3 regions of the Paracoccus sp. 22332 genome follow, and region 2 is predicted to be linked to each of the others. Evidence: riboswitches for the same ligand, from Rfam matches in the RefSeq annotation. Region 2 holds a riboswitch; each other region holds the start of a gene.
What was found. Region 2 has a riboswitch for cobalamin ahead of ACTJI6_RS01465 (DUF1636 domain-containing protein). Riboswitches for the same ligand answer to the same signal wherever they lie in the genome.
Positions count from the first base shown of each region.

Region 1: linked by a shared signal. The riboswitch ahead of ACTJI6_RS12470 (ABC transporter substrate-binding protein) and the one ahead of ACTJI6_RS01465 (DUF1636 domain-containing protein) in region 2 are both predicted to bind cobalamin.
Region 3: linked by a shared signal. The riboswitch ahead of ACTJI6_RS14910 (TonB-dependent receptor plug domain-containing protein) and the one ahead of ACTJI6_RS01465 (DUF1636 domain-containing protein) in region 2 are both predicted to bind cobalamin.

Region 1 is NZ_JBQEOI010000010.1:4,781-12,722, forward strand. Features, by position in the region: gene ACTJI6_RS12440 (ABC transporter substrate-binding protein) at 1-389, opposite strand, end outside; gene ACTJI6_RS12445 (6,7-dimethyl-8-ribityllumazine synthase) at 485-952, opposite strand; gene ribB (3,4-dihydroxy-2-butanone-4-phosphate synthase) at 956-2,071, opposite strand; gene ACTJI6_RS12455 (pseudoazurin) at 2,597-3,028, opposite strand; gene ACTJI6_RS12460 (ABC transporter ATP-binding protein) at 3,040-3,810, opposite strand; gene ACTJI6_RS12465 (FecCD family ABC transporter permease) at 3,807-4,844, opposite strand; gene ACTJI6_RS12470 (ABC transporter substrate-binding protein) at 4,841-5,851, opposite strand; cobalamin riboswitch at 5,948-6,139, opposite strand; gene ACTJI6_RS12475 (response regulator) at 6,236-6,907, opposite strand; gene ACTJI6_RS12480 (LapD/MoxY N-terminal periplasmic domain-containing protein) at 6,904-7,942, opposite strand, start outside.
Region 2 is NZ_JBQEOI010000001.1:300,538-308,479, reverse strand. Features, by position in the region: gene ACTJI6_RS01505 (thiamine ABC transporter substrate-binding protein) at 1-445, shown strand, start outside; gene ACTJI6_RS01500 (thiamine/thiamine pyrophosphate ABC transporter permease ThiP) at 421-1,968, shown strand; gene thiQ (thiamine ABC transporter ATP-binding protein) at 1,961-2,653, shown strand; gene truB (tRNA pseudouridine(55) synthase TruB) at 2,688-3,581, opposite strand; gene ACTJI6_RS01485 (phosphodiester glycosidase family protein) at 3,648-4,403, opposite strand; gene rbfA (30S ribosome-binding factor RbfA) at 4,393-4,809, opposite strand; gene dapB (4-hydroxy-tetrahydrodipicolinate reductase) at 4,887-5,723, shown strand; gene ACTJI6_RS01470 (HIT family protein) at 5,723-6,160, shown strand; cobalamin riboswitch at 6,408-6,612, shown strand; gene ACTJI6_RS01465 (DUF1636 domain-containing protein) at 6,730-7,080, shown strand; gene cobW (cobalamin biosynthesis protein CobW) at 7,081-7,942, shown strand, end outside.
Region 3 is NZ_JBQEOI010000015.1:65,521-73,462, forward strand. Features, by position in the region: gene ACTJI6_RS14900 (FecCD family ABC transporter permease) at 1-517, opposite strand, end outside; gene ACTJI6_RS14905 (ABC transporter substrate-binding protein) at 514-1,323, opposite strand; gene ACTJI6_RS14910 (TonB-dependent receptor plug domain-containing protein) at 1,310-3,148, opposite strand; cobalamin riboswitch at 3,280-3,469, opposite strand; gene ACTJI6_RS14915 (NAD-dependent deacylase) at 3,499-4,176, opposite strand; gene ACTJI6_RS14920 (hypothetical protein) at 4,181-4,483, opposite strand; gene ACTJI6_RS14925 (heavy-metal-associated domain-containing protein) at 4,638-4,823, opposite strand; gene ACTJI6_RS14930 (HAD family hydrolase) at 4,861-5,598, shown strand; gene ACTJI6_RS14935 (DMT family transporter) at 5,591-6,472, shown strand; gene lepA (translation elongation factor 4) at 6,523-7,942, shown strand, end outside.

The DNA.
Region 1 (7,942 bases), on a different contig from region 2:
AGGGTCCGCACCGGGCTGTCGGCGGGCACGACCAGCCCGCCTACGGCGGTGGAATAGGGCCAGAAGGTGAAGGGCGCCCCGTTCGCCCGCTGCACCGCCACCCAGATCCAGTCCGACACGATGGCGTCGACCTGGCCCCCCTGCATGGCGACCTGGGTCGCCGGATTGCCCGCCAGGGGCAACATGCGCAATTCGAATCCGTTCCGGCGGTCGAAACCCTGGTCGCGGATCGTCTGCAATTCCCAGGCGACGGTGCCGTTTTCCAGCGTGCCGATGGTGATGGCGGGTAAGGAAGCCTGCTGCGCAAGACCGGGCCCCGCCTGCGCCAGGATCGCCGCGGCAAGACAAAGGGCCGGACCCGCGATCCGGCCAGCCCACGGAAAGCGCATGGTTCCCCCCTTGGCTTTCTTCCGACCGCAAGGTGGCACGACCGCCGCCCGGTCACAATCGACCAGAAGTCGCACCCCTGACACGGGGCCGGGGATCAGGCCCAGCGGCGCTTCAGCGCGACCAGGTGCAGCGCCGCCGCCGCCGCCCCGCCGCCCTTGTTCTGGCCCTGCGGATCGGCCCGAACCTGGGCCTGGGCGATCGTCTCGACCGTCAGAATGCCGTTGCCGATGCAATGCCCCTGCAACCCCAGCAGCGTCAACCCGCGAGAGCTGTCGTTGCACACCGTGTCGTAATGGGTGGTTTCCCCCCGCACCACGCAGCCCAATGCGACATAGCCGTCATAGAGATCGCGGGCCGCGGCCAGGGCGATGGCGGTGGGAATCTCCAGCGCGCCTGGCACCTCGACCAGATCGACGGCGGCGCCTGCCCGGGCCGCCACGGCCCGCGCGCCCGCGACCAATCCGTCCGCCACCTGCCGATAATAGGGCGAGACGACGATCAGCAGCCGCGCGCCGGAAACCTGGGGCAGCGGAAGCTGGTGATGTTCGATGCTGGCGGCCATGGCTTACCCCTTGATCGGACGGGTGGAATGGATCGAAAGCCCATAGGCGTCAAGCCCGATGACCTTGACCGGCGCCGAATTGGTCAGCAGCACCAGATCCGACAGGCCCAGGGCGGACAGGATCTGCGCCCCCAGCCCGTAATGGCGGATCACATGCGAGGAAACCTCGTCCTGCCGGGGCAGGCGCGGCTCGGTGTCGCGGAACAGCACGACGACGCCCCTGCCCTCGTCGGCGATCATGCGCATGGCCTGGTCCAGCGTGCCCGCGTTCCGGCGGCCGATGCCCAACACGTCGTGCAAGGGGTCCAGCACATGCATCCGCACCATGACCGGGCCGGGCGCGGTCAGGTCGCCCTTGGTCAGCACGATATGTTCCGCGCCCGAAGTGTCGTCGGCGAAGATGCGCATCATCCAGTCGCCGCCATGCGCGGAATGGACCGCCATCTGGCCGCGTTCGGCGATCAGGTTGTCGTGGCGGCGGCGATAGGCGATCAACTGGCTGATGGTGCCGATCTTCAATCCGTGCCGCTGGGCAAAGGCCACCAGATCCGGCAGCCGGGCCATGGTGCCGTCGTCGTTCATGATCTCGCAGATCACGCCCGAGGGGTTCAGCCCCGCCAGCCGGGCCACGTCCACCGCCGCCTCGGTATGGCCGGCGCGCACCAGCACGCCGCCGTCGCGGGCGCGCAACGGAAAGACATGGCCGGGCGTGGCGATGTCGGCCGCGCCCCTGGCCGGGTCGATGGCCACCGCGATCGTATGCGCCCGGTCGGCGGCAGAGATGCCCGTGGTCACGCCTTCGCGCGCCTCGATCGACATGGTGAAGGCGGTCTCGTGGCGGCTGGAATTCTTGGCGCCAAGCAGCGGCAGCCCCAACGCGTCGATCCGCGCGCCGGTCATCGACAGGCAGATCAGACCCCGGCCATGCGTCGCCATGAAGTTGATGACCTCGGGCGTGGCCATCTGCGCGGGAATGACCAGATCGCCCTCGTTCTCGCGGTCCTCGTGATCGACCAGGATGAACATCCGGCCGTTGCGGGCCTCGTTGATGATGTCCTCGATGGGGGAAATCGCGTCGGACCAGTCACGCTCGACCGGTCCTGGAATGTCGTCGGTCATCCGCCGCTCCTGCACAGGGGTCGGTGACGGGTCAACACCCTGGCCGCCACCATCGGGTTTTCGCTTCGGCCGACCATGGCGATCATCGACAGGCGCGGGCCTGTCCTGCATCTGCACCGCAACCCCACCCGGTGCAACCCCCGTCAGCCGCCGACCGATGCGACAAGACGCGCGTCGAGGGGAGAGGGCGCGGAGGGGCGTATTCGCATCTGGGGGAATCGCGGCAGGCGCGCGACAGGACATTGCGTTTGCGCCGACCGCGAAGGCCGGCGCGACGGAACCCTATTCAGCCGCAATCTTCTGCGCGCCTTCGATATAAGCCACGCAGTCATCGGCGGTCCGAACGTCTTCGGACTTGGCGGCGATGTCGAACAGGTTTCCAGGCCACCGTACCGGGCAATGTGCCGCGCCTTGGGGTGACCGTGAGGCCACTTCAGGATGTCACAAACAGACGTTCCGCAAGAACGGCTTTTTCTCCATCTGCGGCCATGCAATGTCGCCCCGTCAAACGCGCTTCGGCGCAGCTCACTCGGCAGTGTCGCGGCGTGCCAGGATCTCGTCCAGGCGCCGACGCGCGGCGTCGGGAAGGTCGTCGGGCAGATCGGCCTTGCTCGCGGGCCTGTCGCCCACCTGGATCAGCATCACCATCCCCATGGTGAAATGGGGCGAACACTTGATGCCCCAGATGCCCTCGGCCTCCAGCGTAACCTCGATTTCCTCGTTGATCTTGCCGATGAATTTCTCGCCGCCCTCTGGGATCATGCCGGCGATGGTGGCGGCGTTGTGGCCGGGATCCGTGGCGATGAACTTCACCGTGTCGCCGGGCCGGATCACCAGATAGTCCGGCTCGAACGGCATGGGGCCGGTGTCGTTGCGGTTCAGCATCCTGACCTCGTGCACCTCGGCCAGGGTGGCGGCGGGCAGCAGGCAGGCAAGCAGGGCGGCGCGAAACAGCATGGCGGTTCCTTTCAGGACAGACGTTGGAAGGCGAAGACCGGGCGTCCGCCGCCCGGATGGGGGATCAGCGCGGCCTCGACCGCGAAGATGTCGCGGATCAGCGCGGGGGTCAGGACCTCGGCCGGGGGGCCCAGGGCGGCGCAGCGCCCGGCCGTCATCACCAGAACGCGGTCGCAGCGCAGGGCGTGGTGCAGGTCGTGCAGGGCGATGACCGAGGCAATGCCCATCGCCTCGACCAGATCGAGGATCGCGATCTGATGGTGGATGTCCAGGTGATTGGTCGGCTCGTCCAGCAGCAGGACGCGGGGCTCCTGGGCATGGGCGCGGGCGATGTGGACGCGCTGGCGTTCGCCCCCGGAAAGCGAGGACCAGTCGCGATCCGCCATCGCCTCCAAGCCCACGGCGGCAAGGGCTGCGGCGACGGCGGCCTCGTGCCGCCCGCCCCAAGGTTCCAGCGGGCCGAGCCAGGGGGTGCGGCCCAGTTCCACCGCGTCGCGGACCCGGATGCGGTCGCCGGTCTCGGCCGATTGGGCGACAAGCGCCAGGCGGCGCGCCACCGTCCGCCGGGACATCCGGGCCATCGGCCGCCCCTCCAGCAGAACCTCGCCGCCGGTGGGCCGGATCAGCCCGGCCAGCATCCCCAGCAGCGTCGACTTGCCCGAACCGTTCGGTCCCACCAGGCCCAGCGTTTCGCCCGGCTGCACGCGCAGGCTGACATCGGCGACGATCTGCCGTCCGCCGACGATGCGGGACAGGCCGATGGCTTCCAGGACCGGGGTCATCGGTGCCGCCCCCGGATCATGATCAGCGCAAAGGCGGGCGCGCCGACCAGGGCGGTGATGACGCCGATCGGCAAAACCTGGCCCGGAATGGTGATCCGCGACACCACGTCCGAGACGACCAGGAACACCGCCCCCGCCAGGGCGGTCGCGGGGACGAGGCGGACATGCCGGGGACCGACCAGGATCCGCATCGCATGCGGCACCACCAGGCCCACGAAGCCGATGGCCCCGGCGATGGAAACCATGATCGCCGTGACCAGGGCCGCCGTGCCGATCAGCACCGCCTGCGTCCGGCGCAGGCCGATGCCCAGCGATGCGGCGCTGTCCGCGCCGAAGGTAAATGCGTCCAGCGCCCGCGCGTGCCACAAGGCCACGCCCAGCCCCAGCCCGGCCATCGGCAGCGCCAGCCATGTGTCGGGCCAGCGCACGCCCGACAGGTTGCCCAGCAGCCAGAACATGATGCCCCGCGCCTGCTCGGCGCTGGCGGACCGGGCGATGATCAGCGCCGTCAGCGCGTTGAACATCTGCGACCCCGCAATGCCCGCAAGGATGATGACCCCTGCCCCGCGTGTGCCGGTGCCGCCGCCTGCCGCCCGCGCCAGCGCCGCCACCAGCACGAAGGCCGTCAGCGCACCGGCAAAGGCACCGGCCGACATCGACAGCATCCCCGCCCCGATCCCCGCGACCGAGACCGCGACGGCCCCGGTCGAGGCACCGGCGGAAATCCCCAGCAGATAGGGTTCAGCCAGCGGGTTGCGCAGCAGCGCCTGGAGGATCAGCCCCGACAGCGCCAGGCTGGCGCCGCCGCAAGCCGCCACGACCGCGCGCGACAGGCGGTAATGCCAGATCACGCCGGCATCGACGGCGCCGACCTCGGCCTGCGACAGGCCGGCCTTGACCGACAGCACGTCCAGCACCACCGACAGCGGGATCCGCGTCTCGCCCACCGCCGTGCCGAAGAACAGCGCCGCGGCCAGGATCACGGGCGCAAGCCAAAGCCATCCCCAGCCCTGCACCACGGCGCGATCCCTCATTTCAGGCCGAACCCGGCCAGCGCCTGGGCCAGGGCTTCCAGGGCGTAGATCGACCGGACCGAGGGGTCCATCGCATTGGCCTCGATCGTCACGATGCGGTCGTTCTTCACGGCGTCCATTTCCCTGGCGACCGGGTCGCTGGTCAGGAAATCGCGCTTCACGGCGATGTCGTCGGCGGGAAAGCGGCGGCGGTTCATCTCGGCCGCGACGATGAAGGACGGGTTCGCGCTGGCGATGGTTTCCCAGCCGACGGTCGGCCATTCCTCGGCGGAATCGACGATGTTGCGGACCCCAAGCGTGGACAGCATCCAGCCCGGAACGCCATAGGCGCCCGCGACATAGGGGTCGATCTCGATATCGGCCGAGGAATACCAGAAGACCGCCGTGACATCGTCGGGCAGGTTCAGCGCCCTGGCCTTGTCCACGGCGGCGGCCTCGCGCGCCTTCAGGTCGGCGATGACCTGGGCGCCGCGCTCCTCGACATCGAAGATCCGCGCCAGTTCCGCGATGCCCTGATAGACCAGGTCGGGGTCGAACATCACCGTGCGCGCGCCGTCCATGCTTTGCGTGTTGTCCTTGCCGACGCATTCCGTGGGCATGACCCAGCTGGGGATCCGCGAATCGTCGAACATCTCGCGCGTGCCGACGGCGCCTTGCGGCCCGATCATCCATTCATAGGCGGTGACGACCAGATCGGGATTCTTGCCCAGGACGCTTTCGAAGCTGGGGGCGTTGTCAGCCAGCCGTTCGACCTTGGCATCCGTTTCGGCGAATTCGGGCAGGACCGGGTTGATCCACAGCGCGGTGCCCGCCACCTTGTCGGCAAGGCCCAGCAGATACAGGATCTCGGTCGTGCTCTGGCCGACGCTGACCACCCGTTCGGGGGCCTTGTCGATGGTGACCCGATGGCCGCAACTGGTCAGGGTCAACGGGTATTCGGTGCCCGCCCGCGCCATGGGCGCAAGGGCAACGGCGACGGCGATTGCCGTGGCTAGCTTCAACATCATGCTTCCTTCCGATGCATTCGGCGGGACGGAAGGCATGGACACAGGCGCGGGGACCACGACCCGCAACACGATGTCACGCCGAGCCGACCCGCTCGGGTTGAACAGACTGCGTCGGCAGGTCTCCTGACTGGCGGATGATCGCCTTGCCCGGCCTTCCCGGACCGAGGTCCAGTGGCATGATCGGGCAGGCTACCGCTTACAGTTGCGGGGGCAGTTCCGGTTGTCGCCCAGGGGCGGATCCGGATTCCCTATTAATTCCGGGTGGAAACCGACGCACCGTCCTTAGCCCGAAGCGGGTTTTCTGACAAGATCGCCTATCGGTCGAAAGGGACGGTCGGTCCCGATTCCCGCGAAGGGCACCAAACCCGGTGACAAAGATGCCTTTCAGCCGCCGTCGAAATAGCGGATCCCCTTGACCACCAACTCGCCCAGGCTGGAGGCGCCCAGCTTGTCGCGCAGCACCAGGCTGACATTGGACACGGTCTTGTAGCTGATGCAGGCCCGGTCGGCGATCTCGCGATAGGACAGGCCCTCGGCGATCAGGCCCAGGATCTCTTCCTCGCGCGCGGTCAGGTTGGCGGCATTGCCGCGCCGGCCGGGCAGGTTCATCAGCGCGATCTGCGTCGCAAGCCGGCCCTCGACATAATTGCCGCCGGCCAGCACCTCGGTCAGGGCGGTCAGGATCTCGTCCGAGGGCGAATCCTTGTTGATGACGCCATTGGCCCCCGCATGAAGCGCGCGGCGGGCCAGGATCGGGCTGCGATGCATGGTGAAGACCAGGATCGGCAGATCCCGGTCCAGCATCCGCAGCCGGTCGATCAGCTTGATCCCCGCGATCCGGTGATCGCCAAGCGTCAGGTCGACGACCATCAGGTCGGGCCGCGCCGCCCGCCAGGCGCGCCAGCCTTCCAGCGCGGTGGCCGCGCCGACGATCTCGCAGGGGATGCGCTGGCGGATGATGCGACCCCAGCCTTCGACCACGACGGGGTGATCGTCGATGATGACGATGCGCTTCAGGCCGTTGGCGGATTGTTTCCGGGGCGGGGCTTCGATCATCGGTGCGGCATCCTCAGTTCGGTGACGGTTTCGGCGCCCACGCGGCGGGGCGGGTCGAAGGCGGCGCCCAGGGCGCGCGCGCGGTCGCGGATGCCGGCCAGCCCGTGTCCCCCGGCCGAGCCGCGCCCCGAAGGACCGCGCCCGTCATCGCGCAGCTGGGTGACGATCTGGTCCTGGGTCCGGCGCATCTCGATGCGGATCCGGCGGGCCTTGCCATGCCGGACGGCGTTCAGCAGGCTTTCGCGGACGAAGCGATAGATCGCCGTTTCCGCAGGCTCGCTGGCCGCGATCCGTCCGTCGCAATCCAGGTCGATGGCCACATCCGGCGCGATCTCGGCGAATTCGGCCACCAGTTCGCCCAGAAGTTCAGGCAGCGATCCGTGGCCCATCAGCATCGGGCGCAGATCGTTGATCGCGGTGCGGGCGGTGTCGCGGACCGCGCCCGCATGGACCAGGATCGCCCGCAGCGCATCGTCAAGCTGCGCCGATCCGGGGCCCGAAACCTCGCGCGCGGCGGCGCGGGCCTGGGACAGCGCCGCGTTCAGCGCGAAAAGCTGCGGACCCATGTCGTCATGCAGATCCGAGGCGATCTTCGCGCGCTCGGTCTCGGACAGGGTCAGCAGCCGGGCTTGCAGTTGCCGGTTTTCCGCCCGCTGCGACGTCAGGTGGTCGGCCAGCGCGTTCACGCCATTGGCCAGCGCCGCGAATTCCGCCAGCCGGTCAGGCGGCGCGCGGCGGTCCAGATCGCCCTGCCGCATCGCGCCCAGCGCCTCTTGGATCGCGCGCAGGCGGCGCAGGATCAGGCGGCTGAAACCCATCGACATGCCGACCAGCGCCGCGCAGGTCAGCGCCAGCAGCGGCATGATGATGCGGAAATCCTCCCAGACCTCGGCGATTTCGTCGGCGGGATCGGTCTGGATGACCAGCCAGCCCAGGACGTTGGGATAATGCGAGATCGGAACGCGGTCCGACCGCAGTTCGGGGCGCATCAGATCGCTGAACCAGCCCGGCGCCTGGTCCTCTGTCAACGCCGCG
Region 2 (7,942 bases):
CTGGGCCAAGCTGGCCCCCAAGGTGCTGACCGTGACCAAGGGCTGGTCGGAATCCTATGGCATGTTCACGGAAGGAGAGGCCGACATGGTCCTGTCCTATACCACCTCGCCCGCCTATCACATCGCCTCGGAAAACGACACGACCAAGAAGGCCGCGATCTTCCCCGAGGGTCATTACTTCATGGCCGAACTGGCCGCGCAGATCCGCACCACCGACCAGCCGGAACTGGCGCAGCGATTCATGGACTGGATCCTGACGCCGGAATTCCAGGCGATGATCCCGCTGGCCAACTGGTCGCTGCCCGCCAAGCTGCCGCAGGACCAGTGGCCGCAGGTGATGCGCGACCTGCCGCGCCCGGACAAAACCCTGTTCTATACCGAGGACGAGGCAGAGGCCGCGCGCGGTCCCGCGCTGGACGAATGGCTGCGGGCCTTCGCGGGCTGACCGCGCCCGAGGTCGGGGGCGCCGTCGCCGCCGCCGGCCTTGCCCTGCTGGTCGGCGGCACCCTGGCCGCTGTGGCCTGGGCCGCGCAGGGGCTGGGCGGGCTTGGCCCCTGGGACTGGCGCGCGGTCTGGTTCACGATCTGGCAGGCCGCGTTGTCGGCTACGCTGTCGGCGTTCTGCGCAATTCCGGTTGCCCGCGCCCTGGCGCGGCGGCGCTTTCCGGGGCGGGGGATCCTGGTCACGCTGCTGGGCGCGCCCTTCATCCTGCCGGTGATCGTGGCGATCATGGGACTGATCGCGGTCTTCGGGCGCAGCGGCGCGGTAAACGACGGCCTGCGCCTGCTGGGCCTGCCCGAGATCAGCATCTATGGCTGGCAGGGCGTAATCCTGGCACATGTCTTCTTCAACCTGCCCTTGTCGGTGCGGCTGATCCTGCAAGGCTGGCAGGCGATCCCGGCCGAACGGTTCCGCCTGGCCGAAGGCCTGGGTTTCGGCCCCCGCGACGTGGCCCAGCATCTGGAACGCCCGATGCTGCGGGCCGTGCTGCCCGGCGTCTGGCTGGCGGTGTTCCTGGTCTGCCTGACCAGCTTCACCGTGGCCCTGGCGCTTGGCGGAGGGCCGCGCGCGACCACGGTGGAACTGGCGATCTATCAGGCCTTCCGCTTCGACTTCGATCTGGGCCGGGCGGCCAGCCTGGGGCTGATCCAGGTCGTCCTCTGCGTGGCGGCGATGGGTCTGGCCCGCTGGATCGCGATCCCGGCAGCGTTCGGCGCAGGGCTGGACGCGGCCCACCGCCCCGCCGCGCCCGGCGGCTGGCGGCGATGGAGCGATGCGCTTGTGATCACAGCGGCGGCGGGCTTTCTGGTCTGGCCGATGGCGGCGGTCACGGCGCGCGGGCTGCCCCGCATCCCCGCCCTGCCGCCCGAGGTGTGGGAGGCTACGCTGCGGTCGGTCGTGATGGCGCTGATCTCGGCCCTGCTGGCCCTGATCCTGTCGCTGCTGCTGGCCTTGTCGCTGGCGCGCGGACGGCTGCGCTGGATCGAGACGGCGGGAATGCTGCCGCTGATCGCCTCGCCCCTGGTGCTGGGGACCGGGCTGTTCATCCTGCTGCGCCCGTGGATCGCGCCGCAGGCGATGGCGCTGCCGGTGACGGTCGGGGTCAATGCGATCATGGCCCTGCCCTTCGGCCTGCGCGCGCTGATCCCGGCGGCGCGGACACTGCATGGCGATTACGGGCGGCTGGCCGATTCGCTGGATCTGCGCGGGCTGGCACGGCTGCGGCTGCTGACGGTGCCGCGTCTTGCCCGTCCGCTGGGCTTCGCGGGCGGGCTGGCGGCAGCGCTGGCGATGGGCGACCTGGGTGTGATCACACTGTTCGCCGCCGACCGGCCGACGCTTCCCTTGCAGCTGTTCCAGTTGATGAATTCCTATCGCATGGACGACGCGGCGGCTTGCGCGGTGCTGCTGATGGCGATCAGCTTCGGCCTGTTCTGGATCTTCGACAAGGGGGGCCGCCTTGCTTGAATTCGACGCCATCCGCGTGACGCGCGGCGCTTTTACCCTTTCCGCCGATCTGTCGGTGGACCAAGGCGCGCGGGTTGCAGTGATCGGCCCGTCCGGGTCCGGCAAATCCACGCTGCTGTCGCTGGTCGGCGGGTTCCTGGCGCCGGATCACGGGCGGATCCGGCTGGACGGGCAGGACATCACCGCCCTGCCTCCGGGGCGGCGCCCGGTGTCGATGCTGTTCCAGGACCAGAACCTGTTCCCGCATCTGACGGTGGCGCAGAACGTTGGCCTGGGCCTGCGCCCCGACCTGCGCCTGTCCGAACCACAGCGCTGCCGCGTGGCGCAGGTTCTGGCCGAGGTCGGGCTGGAGGGGACCGAGGGTCGCCGCCCCGCCGACCTCTCGGGCGGCCAGCAAAGCCGCGTGGCCCTGGCCCGCGTGCTGCTGCGGGCGCGCCCGGTTCTACTGCTGGACGAGGCCTTCGCGGCCCTTGGCCCGGCATTGAAGGCCGAGATGCTGGCCCTGCTGGGGCGCATCGCCGACCAGACCAGGGCCACGGTGCTGATGGTGACGCATAATCCAGGCGACGCACGCCGCTTCGCCCCGCAGACGATCCTGGTCGAGGGCGGCGTGGCCCATCCCCCGGTCGCGACCGGCCCGCTGCTGGACAACCCGCCGCCGGGGCTGAGGGCTTATCTGGGGTGAACGACCGCAGGTGGCGAAGGCCCTGTAAAGCGATCTACAGGTTGAACACCCGTTCCGGCTGGACCGTGCCGCCCTGATACCGCCCGATGCAGACCGGCCCCTTGGCATCCGCGACCCAGACCAGATCGCCCCATTCCGCCGTGCCCGTCACCTGTCCCGGATTGCCGTTGCGGATCCGCACCGTGCCCTCGGGCGTGGCGCGCAGCATCGGCAGGTCGGTCAGCGCCGTTTCCAGCGGCAGAAGCTGCGTGTCCAGCCACTCCTGCGCGTCCCGGTCGATCCTGTCGAAGGGCACCGCGCCCTCGACCTCGAACGGGCCGGACCAGGTGCGGCGCAGATGGGCCACATGGCCCAGGCAGCCAAGCGCGCGCCCCAGGTCGCGGGCGATGGAGCGGACATAGCCGCCCTTGCCGCAGACCATCTGGAATCGCGCGCTGTCCTGGTCGCACTCCAGCAGGTCCAGGCTTTCGACCCACAGGGGGCGGGCGGCCAAGTCCAGATCCTCGCCCTCTCGCGCCAGGTCATAGGCGCGCTCGCCATCGACCTTGACAGCGGAAAAGGCGGGCGGCACCTGCATGATGTCGCCGATGAACGCGGGCAGCGCGGCCAGAATCGCGGCGCGATCGGGGCGGGCGTCCGACCGGCGCACGACCTGACCCGAGGCGTCGTCGGTCGTCGTCTCGGCCCCCCAGTTGACCGTGAAGTCATAGCATTTCAGCGCGTCGGTGATGGTGGCGACGGTCTTGGTCGCCTCGCCCAGGGCCACGGCCAGGACGCCTGTCGCATCGGGGTCCAGCGTGCCCGCATGACCCGCCTTCTTCGCATCCAGCGCCCAGCGGACCTTGGCGACCACCGCGGTCGATCCGACCCCGGCGGGCTTGTCCACGATCAGCCAGCCATTGATGTCGCGGCCCTTCTTGCGTGCCATGGGATCCCCTTGCAAACGGAAGGCGGCGGCATAGCCAGCCGACCGCGCAAGGTCAACCGGCCCGGTTCACTCGGCGCCGTCCACCAGCCCGATGATCGGCCCCAGCGAGCGCCCGAAATCCGCCCGGTTCACCCTTGGCGCATAGAGCCTGCTGATCGACCCGTCGAAATACAGCGCGTCGCGCACCCCCAGGCCGTCGCGGAACAGCCGCCCGAATTCATGGAAGGTGACGGCCCGGTCGGAAATCGCGAACCACGCGGTCTGACCGTCCGGCGACACGCCGACGCCGTTGCGGATATAGCGGCTGTCGGAATCGACCAGAAAGCGCGGGTGCAGGTCGCCGTCGATGACCAGCATCGGCCCGGATTGCGTGGCAAGGCGGCAGTCGGGGCGCGCGGCGGCAAAGGCGCGGCTTTCGATCACCTGGAAGGGACGCGCGCCGCCGGTGCAGAAGACGCCGTTCGGCAGCATCCCGAAATTGTCGCGGCTTTCCCCGGTGACGATGGGTTGCAGTTCGATCCCGTCGATGACCAGCAGGCCCACGGGGCGATAATCGGCGTGATACATGCCCGCGTTCATGGCGAAGGACAGGCGCTCGCCCTGGCGCAGCGTGGCGCGGACATTGGCGAAATTGCGCAGCGGCTGGCCGTCCTGCCCGTCCTGCCACAGGCGCAGGGCGGGCTCCTGCGCGGCGGAAACCTCGCAGACGACATAGCCCTGGCCGTCATGGGTCATCCGCCCGCAGCCGTCCGCCGCCGCCGGGATCGCCCAGGCCAGCAGCATCCCGACCGCCACCCCAAAGGGGCGCAGGTCAACCGGCATCGTCGTCCGCGCCGCCTTCCACATCGCGGCGGACGCGTTCGTCGGCGAACAGGCGGCGGGTGTCGTCCATGCGGTCGAAGGTCTCGTCCAGCTGGAAGCGCAGCTGCGGCGCGTATTTCAGCGTCATCGCCTTGGCGACCAGGTGGCGCAGTTCGGGCGCGTTGCGGCGCAGGGCGGCCAGCGCGTCCTCGGCATCGTGGCCGCCGAGTGGCAGCACATAGGCGGTGGCCACCTTCAGGTCGGGCGAGGTGCGGACCTCGCCCACGGTGATCGAATGGCGGTTCAGATCCGGGTCATGCACGTCGGCGCGCAACAGCACGTCCGACAGGGTGCGGCGGATCAGTTCGCCCACGCGAAGCTGGCGCTGCGAGGGGCCGGGGCCATGGGAAAAACGGTTCTGTGCCATATGTCCCGATGTAGGGGGTCGCGGGCCGCGCCGCAACGGGATATGACGCGGCAAACCCCGCGAAAGGAGGCCCCGCCATGAGCGATCTGCAGAACACCGACGCGCCCGCCCTGCCGGGGATCGTCGTCACCGGCGCATCCGGGCGGATGGGGCAGATGCTGATCCGGCTGATCGCGGACAACCCCGAGGTGCGGCTGGCGGGCGCCCTGGAACGGCCCGGCCATGCCTGGATCGGCCAAGATGTGGGCGAATGCATGGGCGGCGCGCCCCTGGGTGTCGCGGTCAGCGACGACGCGGTGACGGTGATCGCGCAGGCGCAGGCGGTGATCGATTTCACCGCGCCCACAGCGACCGTGGCATTCGCCGAACTGACCGCGCAGGCCCGTGCGGTGCATGTGATCGGCACAACCGGGCTGGAACAGGCGCATCTGGATTACCTGAAGGCCTGCGCCCGCCACGCGCCGATCATCCGCGCAGGCAACATGAGTCTGGGCGTCAACCTGCTGGTCGGCCTGACCCGCAAGGTCGCCGCCGCCCTGGGCGAGGACTGGGACATCGAGGTGGTCGAGGCCCATCACCGCATGAAGGTCGACGCGCCCTCGGGCACCGCGCTGATGCTGGGAGAGGCCGCCGCCGAAGGGCGCGGCAAGACGCTGGCCGACCTGCGCACGCCGGCGCGCGAAGGGATAACCGGCGCGCGGGCGCCGGGATCCATCGGCTTCGCCGCCATCCGCGGCGGCGACGTGGTGGGCGAGCATGACGTGATCTTCGCGGGCGAAGGCGAACGGATCGTGCTGCGCCACCTGGCGACCGACCGGGCGATCTTCGCACGCGGCGCCATCCGCGCGGCGATCTGGGGCCAGGACAAGGGGCCGGGCGAATACGACATGCAGGACGTGCTGGGGCTGAACTGATGGCCAGCGAAGATTGCCTGTTCTGCCGGATCGCGGCGGGCGGCCTGCCTGCCCATGTCCTGCACGAGGACGACCATATCCTGGCCTTCCTGGACCTGTATCCGGTGCGGCCGGGCCACACCCTTGTGATTCCCAAGGCGCATCATGTCTGGTTCGAGGATCTGCCCCCCGACCTCGCGACCCGCATCACAACCTGCGCGCAGGGCCTGGCCCGCGCGATGAAGCGGCTCTATGGCGTCCCGCGCGTGTCGATGCTTTATACCGGCATCCATGTCGCCCATGCCCACGCCCATGTCGTGCCGATGCACCATGTCCATGACGTGACCTCGCTGGCCTATCTGGGCGAGGGGCCCCAGGGCTTCACCGCCCCGCCGCAACTGCCGCCCGAGGAGATGGCGCGGATCGCCGGCGACCTGAAGGCGGCGTTGCGGGCCTAAGCCCCGAACCCGATCAGGATATTGATCGACGTTCACCCTTCTGATTCGCTCCATGCTTGTCATGGGGGGACGGAGAATGGCGTCAGGATTTGGGCTTGGACGGCCATCGAGCCGTTGTTGCCGCGCAACCAGCCGGGGACGTGGCGGGGGCCGCCGGTTTCGGTCCTGGTTCGGCGCTCTACCAGCCGGGCCGCGCAACGCCGAACGGGAACGCCGCGACCTCGCTTGACTTGGGGGACGGTTCGTGGCTTGGCTGGCGGTGCTGGTTCCTGCCTGTGGCAGGCGAAGAGGGAATGCGCCAGGCCACCCGGCCCAAGCGCAGCCGCCCCCGCGACCGTGACCGGAGAGGATGTCCACCGCCACTGGCCCCCAAGCCGGGAAGGCAGGACAGCCGCCAGGGCCAGTCCCTGACATCCGCAAGCCGGGAGACCTGCCAGCACCCGCCCCGGAAGGGGCCGTGAAACGCGCGCGACCGGGGTGATGTCGCTGTGCCGGATGGTCCTGGCCCATGGCCGACGACCCTTTGGCCCGTCCATCCCGCCGCCACAAGGCATCTGGCCGGAGGGGCCGTGGCTGAGACATATGAACTGGTGGTCTGCACCACCTGCCGCCTTCCGGGGGCCGACCCCCAGGCCGAACGCGACGGCCGTCGCCTGTCCGACGCCCTGGCCGCCGCCGGGATCGGCCATCGGCGGCAGGAATGCCTGTCCGCCTGCGCGCGCGGCTGCGCCGTGGTGCTGCGCGGGGCGGGACGCTGGACCTATGTCCAGGGCGCGCTGGATCCCGACCGCGACTTGGACGACCTGATCGCCATGATCCGCGCCTATGCCGCGTCCGACGACGGCGTGGTGCCCTGGCGCGACCGCCCCCCCGTCATCCGCAAGAACACCATCGCCCGCATCCCGCCGCAGGAGGCCTGAATGTCGCTTGAGAAAACCCCCGTCACCATCGTCACCGGATTCCTGGGGGCCGGAAAGACCACGCTGATCCGGCACCTGCTGCAACATCCCGGCGGGCGGCGGCTGGCGGTCCTGGTCAACGAATTCGGCGACGTGGGCGTGGATGGCGACCTGATCCGCGACTGCGCCGACGCCAATTGCCCCGAGGCGAATATCGTCGAACTGACCAACGGCTGCATCTGCTGCACGGTGGCCGACGAATTCATCCCATCGATCCAGCGGCTGATGGCGATGGACCCGCGCCCCGATCACATCGTCATCGAGACATCCGGCCTGGCGCTGCCCAAGCCGCTGTTGAAGACCTTCGACTGGCCCGACCTGCGTTCGCGCATCACCATCGACGGGGTGATCGCGGTGGCCGACGCCGAGGCCGTGGCGGCGGGCCGCTTCGCCCCCGATCCCGCCCGGCCCGGCAATGCCGATACGGGCGACGGCGCGGATGCCGATCACGAGACGCCGCTGTCCGAGGTCTTCGAGGACCAGATCGCCTGCGCCGACCTGGTGCTGCTGTCCAAGCCCGACCTGGCCGGCCCGGACGGCCTGGCCCGCGCCCGCGCGGCGATCGAGGCCGAGGCCCCCCGGCCGCTGCCCATGCTGCCTTTGGCCGAAGGCGTCATCGACGCCCGCGTGGTCCTGGGCCTGGGTGCCGCGGCCGAGGACGGGTTGGACGCCCGCCCCTCGCACCATGACGGGGCCGAGGATCACGACCATGACGATTTCGACACCATCGTCGTTGACCTGCCGGAACAGGCCGATCCCGACGCGCTGGCGGACAGGATCCAGGCGTTGGCCAGCCGCCGGAACATCCTGCGCGTCAAAGGCC
Region 3 (7,942 bases), on a different contig from region 2:
CGATCTCGTTCGCGGCATAGGGGTTGGGCGACAGGTTCAGCACCAGGGCCGTGCCTGCGCCCGCGAGTGCCGAAATGGCGACCCCCGCCAGGATCAGCGTGACCGAGCCTCCGCGCGGCCCAGCCAGCGCCACCAGCAGGCTGACGCCGACCGCCGCCCCCGCAAGCGCGGCCAGGGGCAGGGCCAGGACCGCCGCCATCGACAGCCCGGTCTGGATCGCCAGCACCGCCCCAAGCGCGGCCATGCCCGAGACGCCGATCAGCGCGGGTTCGGCCAGCGGGTTGCGCAGATAGCCTTGCAGGGCGGCGCCGGTCAGGCCCAGCCCGGCGCCCACTGCGACCCCCAGGATCGCGCGGGGCAGGCGGATTTCGCGCATCACGATGGGCAGCGGGCCGTCGCCGCCCAGCACCAGGGCGCGCAGTGAATCCGTCACCGGCAATCCCGCAGGCCCGGTCAGCAGCGAGGCCAGGAACAGCGCGGCCACCAGGCCGGACAGGACGACGAACAGCCCCCTCATCGCAGCGACCCGATGGCCTGGACGATGAAGGGCGTGCCGCAGACCCAATCGCGGTCGGTCACCTGCCCCTCGGCCGGGGCGATGGCGGACAGGGCGGGGTGGTCCAGGATCGCTTCGCCCCGCGACTGGCCGGGCCATTTCGCGCCGGTGATCAGCCGGTCGGGGCGGGTCATCACCAGCAGTTCCATCGGCAGGGGGGTGGTGGTCGCGATGCCGTAATCGCCCGCCACATTGTCATAGCCCGCCGCATCCAGGATCGTCCCGGCCAGCGTCGCGCGCCCCGAGGTGAAGCCGTTCGCGTAATACAGCGCCGCGCGGCCCCGGCGGTCGGGGCTGCGCGCCTGGGCCAGGTCGGCGTCGAAGCGGTCCAGAAGATCGCGCGCGGCCTGGGGGCGGCCCAGCAGATCGCCCATGCGGAGGATTTCCGCACGGATCGCGTCCAGGCTTTCGGCGGGGGGCAGGGTCTCGACCCGGATGCCCAGGCGGCGCAGCATCGCCACCGTCGCGGTCCCGCTATAGGTGCCGGCGATCACCAGATCGGGCCGCATCAGATAGATCTCCTCGGCCCGGCCGGTGTTCTTCGCATAATCCGCCGCCCGGTCCGCCATCGGCGACATGCGCGGATCGGACGCCAGGTCGCTGACCGAGATCAGCTGGCCCGGTGCCGCCAGCAGCATCGCCAGCTGGTCGCTGCACAGGTTCATCGACACCACGCGCTGCGGCGCCGCCCCCGTTGTCTTGGAGGCGGCGGGCAGGGCGGTGGCGATCAGCGCCGCCGCCGCAAGGATCGCCCTAGAACGACGCACGCAGCCCCGCATAGATCGCCCTGCCCGCTGTGCCATAGCCGTCGACCCACTGGTAATCCTCGTCAAGGGCGTTCTCCAGCCGCAGATAGGCGGTGGCATTGTCGCGGACGGGGTGGCTGACCAGCAGGTCCACGGTGGTGAAGTCGTCCATGTCGTTCGGACGGCCCGCGACATGCTGGATCTGGATGCCCGCTGTGGTGCCGGTGGCAAGGACCGTCTCGGCCCCCAGGTTTAGGGTGCGTTCGGGCACCTTGGCCCATTCCGAATCGACCTGATTGTCGATGAAGGTATAGCTGGCGGTCAGCGCATGACCCCCGCCGAAGGCGTAGCGCCCGTCGATTTCCACCCCCCGGCGGCGGGCAGTGCCCGGCACCTGGTTATAGCCGTCGTCCGACCAGTCGGTGGTGCCGCGATCGTCCCAGCCGATCAGGTTGTTCGCCCGCAGCCAGAAGGCGGTCGCACGCAGATGGCTGTCGCCCCATTGTTTTTCCACGCCCACCTCATGGGTGCGGCTTTCCTCGCGTTCCAGCGAGGCGTTGCCATAGGGGCCGAACAGTTCGTAAAGCGAGGGCGCCCGGAAGCCGTTGCCCAGGGCGGCGCGGAACAGCAGGTCGTCGGCCGCGCGCCAGATCGCTGTCACCCGGCCCGAGGTGAAGCCGCCGAAGCGCGAATGATCGTCGCGCCGAACCGATGTCGTCACGTCGATCCGGTCGCCAAGCGCCGTGGTCGTTTCCACGAAGACGCCGTTCAGGCGGGCCTCGCCATTGCCTTGGGCTTCCTCTTTTTCCGTATCGGCGCCGAACACGGCGCGCACGCCTCCACCCAGGTCGGTTGCACCCTGCCAAGACAGTTTCGTGCGCGTGCCCACAAAGGGCGTGACGGTGCCGTTAGACCAGCTTTGCCGGTCGATGCGGTAACGCGTCAGGGCGATCTCGTGATCGACGGCGCCGGTCTGGAATTGCGCGAAGCCGCGCAGGCCATAGCTTTCGCGGTCGTTGTAGTCGTCGCCCGGCGTCCCCGTCACGTCGCCGCCGAAATCGTCGAAATCGCCGGTGCTGTCTTCCCAGAAGCCATTGAAGCCGATGGTGGCGCCGCTTTCCAGCGCATAGGCGGAATAGAAGGACAGGCGCGTCGCCTCGTATCCGTCATCCTCGAAATTGCCGTCCCGTTCGTCGCGCGCGGAAAAGCCGTCGCTGCGGATATGGCTGACCTGGAAGGCCAGGTCGGCATCGGCGCGGCGCAGGGTTGCGCCATAGCTGGCGGTCAGGGTGTCGAAGCTGCCCGCCTCGATCCCGAAATGGTGGTGCAACCCGTCTTCGGTCGGGCGCAGGGATTGCAGCGACAGCACCCCCGCCACCGCGCGCGAGCCGTACAGCGCCGATTGCGCGCCGCGCAGCAGTTCGGCCCGGTTCACGGACTGGCCGATCATTCCGCCGATGTCATAAGAAGGCTGGCCCGCGGCCGGATCCGACACCTCGATGCCGTCGATCACGACGGGCAGGTATTGCGCCGGGGCGCCGCGAAGGATCAGCGATCCCGTGGTGCCCAGCGGTCCCGACTGGCGCAGCGTCACGCCCGGCAGGCGCGACAGGCTGCGGGCCAGGGGCTGGCCCGCGCGATCTGCCAGGTCATCGGCGCCCAGCACGGAAACGGAACTGCCCGACCGGGCCAGATCGGTGGCCTCGCGGTTGGCGGTCAGGGTGATGTCGTCCAGGACGATGGCGCCGGGGGCCGCGTCCTGCGCGGCGGCGGGCAGCGCCGTGGTCAGGGCCAGGGCGGCAAGCAGGGTAATGGGCAGGGCCGGGAAAATGGGTCTTGCGGTCACGAATGACATCCTTCCAGCTATCCGGCATTCGGGCCGGGGCGCGATGCGGTTCGTCCGAAAGGATTTGGCCCGTCGGACAGCGACACCACCACGACGGAAGTTTCCGTTTCCGGCGCGCCCCTCGCACGCCGTCAGGGTGATCGCGTTCGGCAGGTCTCCTGACTTGCGGGTCACGGCTTGGCCGGGCCTTCCCGGTCCTGGGGGACCAGTGGCGTTGTCCGGCCCGGCTCTCCGCTGACAGTTGCGGGGGCAGTCGCGGAATTTCACCGCGTTCCCTTTTAACCGGGCTTGGAACCCGGAACCGAGGCATCGCCGCCATAGCCCAGGGACTGGCGCGCAGGCAAGCGCAATCAGCCCAGCGAGGCCACCCAGTCGGGCACCGTGCGGCTGGCAGGCCCGGTGATCCGCCGATGGAAATCGCGGGCGTTGGCGCTGTTGTCCAGGTTCAGTTCCACGCATTCGACACCGCCGCGCCGAGCAGCCTGGGCAAACCCCGCCGCCGGATAGACATTGCCCGAGGTGCCGATGGCCGCGAACAGATCGGCGCTTTCCAGCGCGTCCCAGATGCGTTCCATGTGATAGGGCATTTCGCCGAACCAGACGATATCCGGGCGCGTGGAAGGGCGGGCGCAGGCGGGGCAGGGGTCGTCGGGGGACATGACCGGCGGCGCGGGCCAGCGATGCCCGCAGGCCGCGCACAGCGCGCCGGTCAGGCTGCCGTGCATGTGGATGACGTGCGGGCTGCCCGCGCGTTCGTGCAGGTCGTCGACATTCTGCGTGACCAGCGTCAGGTCGTGCCGCCGCGCCAGGTCGGCCAGCGCCAGATGCGCGGCATTCGGCCGCGCCCCGGCGGCGGCCGCGCGCCGCATGTTGTAGAAGCGGTGGACCAGTTCGGGATCGGCGGCAAAGCCCTCGGGCGTGGCCACGTCCTCGACCCGGTGGTTTTCCCACAGGCCGTCGCTGGCGCGGAAGGTGGCAAGCCCGCTTTCGGCGGAAATACCTGCGCCGGTCAGGACGGTGATGCGCACGGGCTTAGCGGCAGTAAGCCTCGGCCTGGGATGCGAACCGCTTGTAGCGCGCCCAGAAGGCGTTGTCCGCGTTGGATTTCGACATCCGAACTTCTTGCGCCTCGTGCGGGTCGCGGAAGAAGGACGCGGCGCGGCGCTGATCGGACCGCGACAGGGTCTGGTTCGCGACCTGCTGGATGCAGCCGCAGAGCGGCGCATTGCCGCGTGCGCGGTCGGATCGGACGCAGGCGCTGTCGATCGGGCCGGCCATGGCCAGGGGCGCGGTCATCATGATGGCCGCGGCCGCAATGACGATGCGGTTGAGCATGAACTGTCTCCTCGGTTGCCTTGTCTGCGATGGCGGGCGCCGGTTGTCCCGGTCTGGGTGCCCATCCGCCTGCAACGGTATCAGAAAGGGTCCGCCCGCTCAATCAGGCGCTGTGCCGCAGGGCTTCGCCTGCGGCGTCAAGGCGTTGCGTCGGTCAGGCGGGGCTGACCTCGTATCCGGCGTCGCGAATCGCCTGGGCGGCGCGGCCTGCGTCCAGGCCGTCCACCGCGACGGTCTTCTGCGCCAGGTCGACCGTGGCACGTCCGCCCGCCTCGGCGATGGCGGCCTCGATGGCAGCCTTGCAATGGCCGCAGGTCATGTCGGGAACGGTGAAGGTCATGGCAATCCTTTCGGGGGTTTGACAAGCTTGCGCCAGCATGATCCTGCATGACGGCGACGGCAAGACGGGGGATGCGATGATCGAGGCCATCGGACTGGATGCCGACGACACCCTGTGGGAAAACGAGACGTTTTTCCGCGTGACCGAGGGCGAATTCGTCGCCCTGCTGGGCGATCATGCTGAAGGCGCCGACATCGCCAGCCGGTTGCTGGACGTGGAACGCGCGAACCTGGCCCGCTATGGTTTCGGCATCAAGGGCTTCATGCTGTCGATGGTCCAGACCGCCATCGAACTGACCGACGGGCGTATCGACGGCCGCGCCATCGGCCGGATCCTGGAACTGGGGCAGGAGATGCTGGCCCATCCGGTCGATTTGCTGCCGGGCGTTCCGCAGGCGCTTGATGCGCTGACGGGGCGCCGGCTGATCCTGATCACCAAGGGCGACCTGATCGACCGGGAACGCAAGATCGCCGCATCCGGGCTGGCAGACCGCTTCGACGCCGTCGAGATCATTGCCGACAAGTCGCCCGAATCCTATGCCCGTGTGCTGTTTCGCGCAGGCGTCGCACCAGACCGTTTTCTGATGGCCGGCAATTCGATGAAAAGCGACGTGTTGCCGGTCGTCGAACTGGGCGGTCACGGCGTCTTCATCCCGCATGACCTGACCTGGGTCGTCGAACATGCCGAGGCGCCCGATCATCCCCGTGCCCATCGGCTGAAGACCATCGCCGACCTGCCCGCCCTGATCGACCGGCTGGAATCCCGCCATGCATAACCTGCGCGCCGCCCTGCTGATGGTCCTGGCCATGGCCGCCTTTGCCGCCGAGGACGCGTTGCTGAAGGCCCTGTCCGGCAGCATCCCCACCGGGCAGCTGCTGGCCGTGATCGGCGTTGCAGGAATGGTCGTCTTCGGCATCTGGATCGCCGTCGGACCCGAGGGGCTGCGCCTGCGCACCCTGCTGCGCCCGCAAGTGGTCATCCGCAACCTGTGCGAGGGGGTCTGCGCGGTTACCTTCGTCACCGCGTTGGCGACCGGAGATCTGTCCATCGCCTCGGCCATCCTGCAAGCCCAGCCGCTGCTGATGACGCTGGGCGCGGCACTGTTTCTGGGCGAACAGGTGGGCTGGCGCCGCTGGCTGTCCATCGCCGTGGGCTTTGCGGGCGTGCTGTTGATCGTCAAGCCCGGCACCGCGTCTTTCGAGGTCAGCTCGATCTTCGCCGTCATCGCGGTGATGACGCTGGCCGTGCGCGACCTGATCACCCGCCGCCTGCCGCCCGAGGTCGGATCGGGTCTGCTGTCCGCCGGGGCATTCGGGTCGATGGGTGCCGCCGGATTGGTGCTGCTGATCCTGGGCGGGCAATCGGCGGTGGTGCCGACGCCGGGGCAGGGGGCGCTGATGGCCGCGACGCTGTGCTTTGGCCTGCTGGGATACATCACCATGGTGATCGCCACCCGCATCGCGGAAATCGCCGTGATCGCGCCCTTCCGCTATTCCCGGCTGCTGTTCGCGCTGCTGCTGGCGGTCGGCGTTTTCCGCGAACGTCCCGACGCGCTGACCCTGACCGGGGCCGCGCTGATCGCCGGGGCGGGCATCTATTCCATGTGGCGAGAAGCGCGGCTGCGCAGGGCGCATCTGGCCAGGCCCTAGGGCTGCAAAATTCCCTTCCCGCGCGGCCCGCGCCCTTGTATAGCCCGGCCATGACCGAGCTTTCCCTGATCCGCAATTTCTCGATCGTGGCCCATATCGACCACGGCAAATCCACCCTGGCCGACCGGCTGATCCAGTCGACGGGCACTGTCGCCGACCGCGACATGAAGGCCCAGATGCTGGACAGCATGGATATCGAACGCGAACGCGGCATCACCATCAAGGCCAACACCGTCCGCATCGTCTATCCGGCGAAGGACGGCCAGACCTATATCCTGAACCTGATCGACACGCCGGGCCATGTCGACTTCGCCTACGAGGTCAGCCGGTCCATGCGCGCCGTCGAGGGATCTCTGCTGGTCGTGGACGCGTCCCAGGGGGTCGAGGCGCAGACGCTGGCCAATGTCTATCAGGCCATCGACGCGGGCCACGAGATCGTGCCGGTCCTGAACAAGATCGACCTGCCGGCGGCGGAACCTGAACGCGTCAAGGAAAACATCGAGGAAGTGATCGGCATCGACGCATCCGACGCGATCCCGATTTCCGCCAAGACCGGCCTGGGCATCCCCGACGTGCTGGAAGCCATCGTCACCCGCCTGCCCGCTCCCAAGGGCGACCGCGACGCTCCGCTGAAGGCGATGCTGGTGGACAGCTGGTATGACGCCTATCTGGGCGTGGTGGTGATGATCCGCGTCATGGACGGGGTGATCCGCAAGGGCGACCGCGTGAAGATGATGCAGACCGGCGCGGTCTACGGCATCGACAAGCTGGCCGTGCTGACCCCGCAGATGGTCGACATCCCCGAACTGGGACCGGGCGAGATCGGCGTCTTCACCGCATCCATCAAGCAGGTCCGCGACACCCGCGTCGGCGACACCATCACCCATGAAAAGAAGGGCGCCGAGGCCGCGCTGCCCGGTTTCAAGCCCGCCCAGCCGGTGGTCTTCTGCGGGCTGTTCCCCGTCGACGCCAACGATTTCGAAGCCCTGCGCGACGCTATCGAAAAGCTGGCGCTCAACGACGCGTCCTTCAGCTATGAGATGGAGACCTCGGCCGCGCTTGGCTTCGGCTTCCGCTGCGGCTTCCTGGGGCTGCTGCACCTCGAGGTGATCCGCGACCGGCTGGAACGCGAATACGACCTGGACCTGATCACCACCGCGCCGTCGGTGGTCTTCAAGCTGCACATGCGCGACGGAGAGGTCCGCGACCTGCACAACCCCGCCGACATGCCCGACCTGACCCATGTGGACCATATCGAGGAACCACGCATCAAGGCCACGATTATGGTCCCCGACGAATACCTGGGCGACGTGCTGAAACTGTGCCAGGACCGCCGCGGCATCCAGCTGGACCTGACCTATGCGGGCAGCCGGGCGATGGTGGTCTATGACCTGCCGCTGGCCGAGGTGGTGTTCGACTTCTACGACCGCCTGAAATCCGTGACCAAGGGCTATGCCAGCTTCGACTATC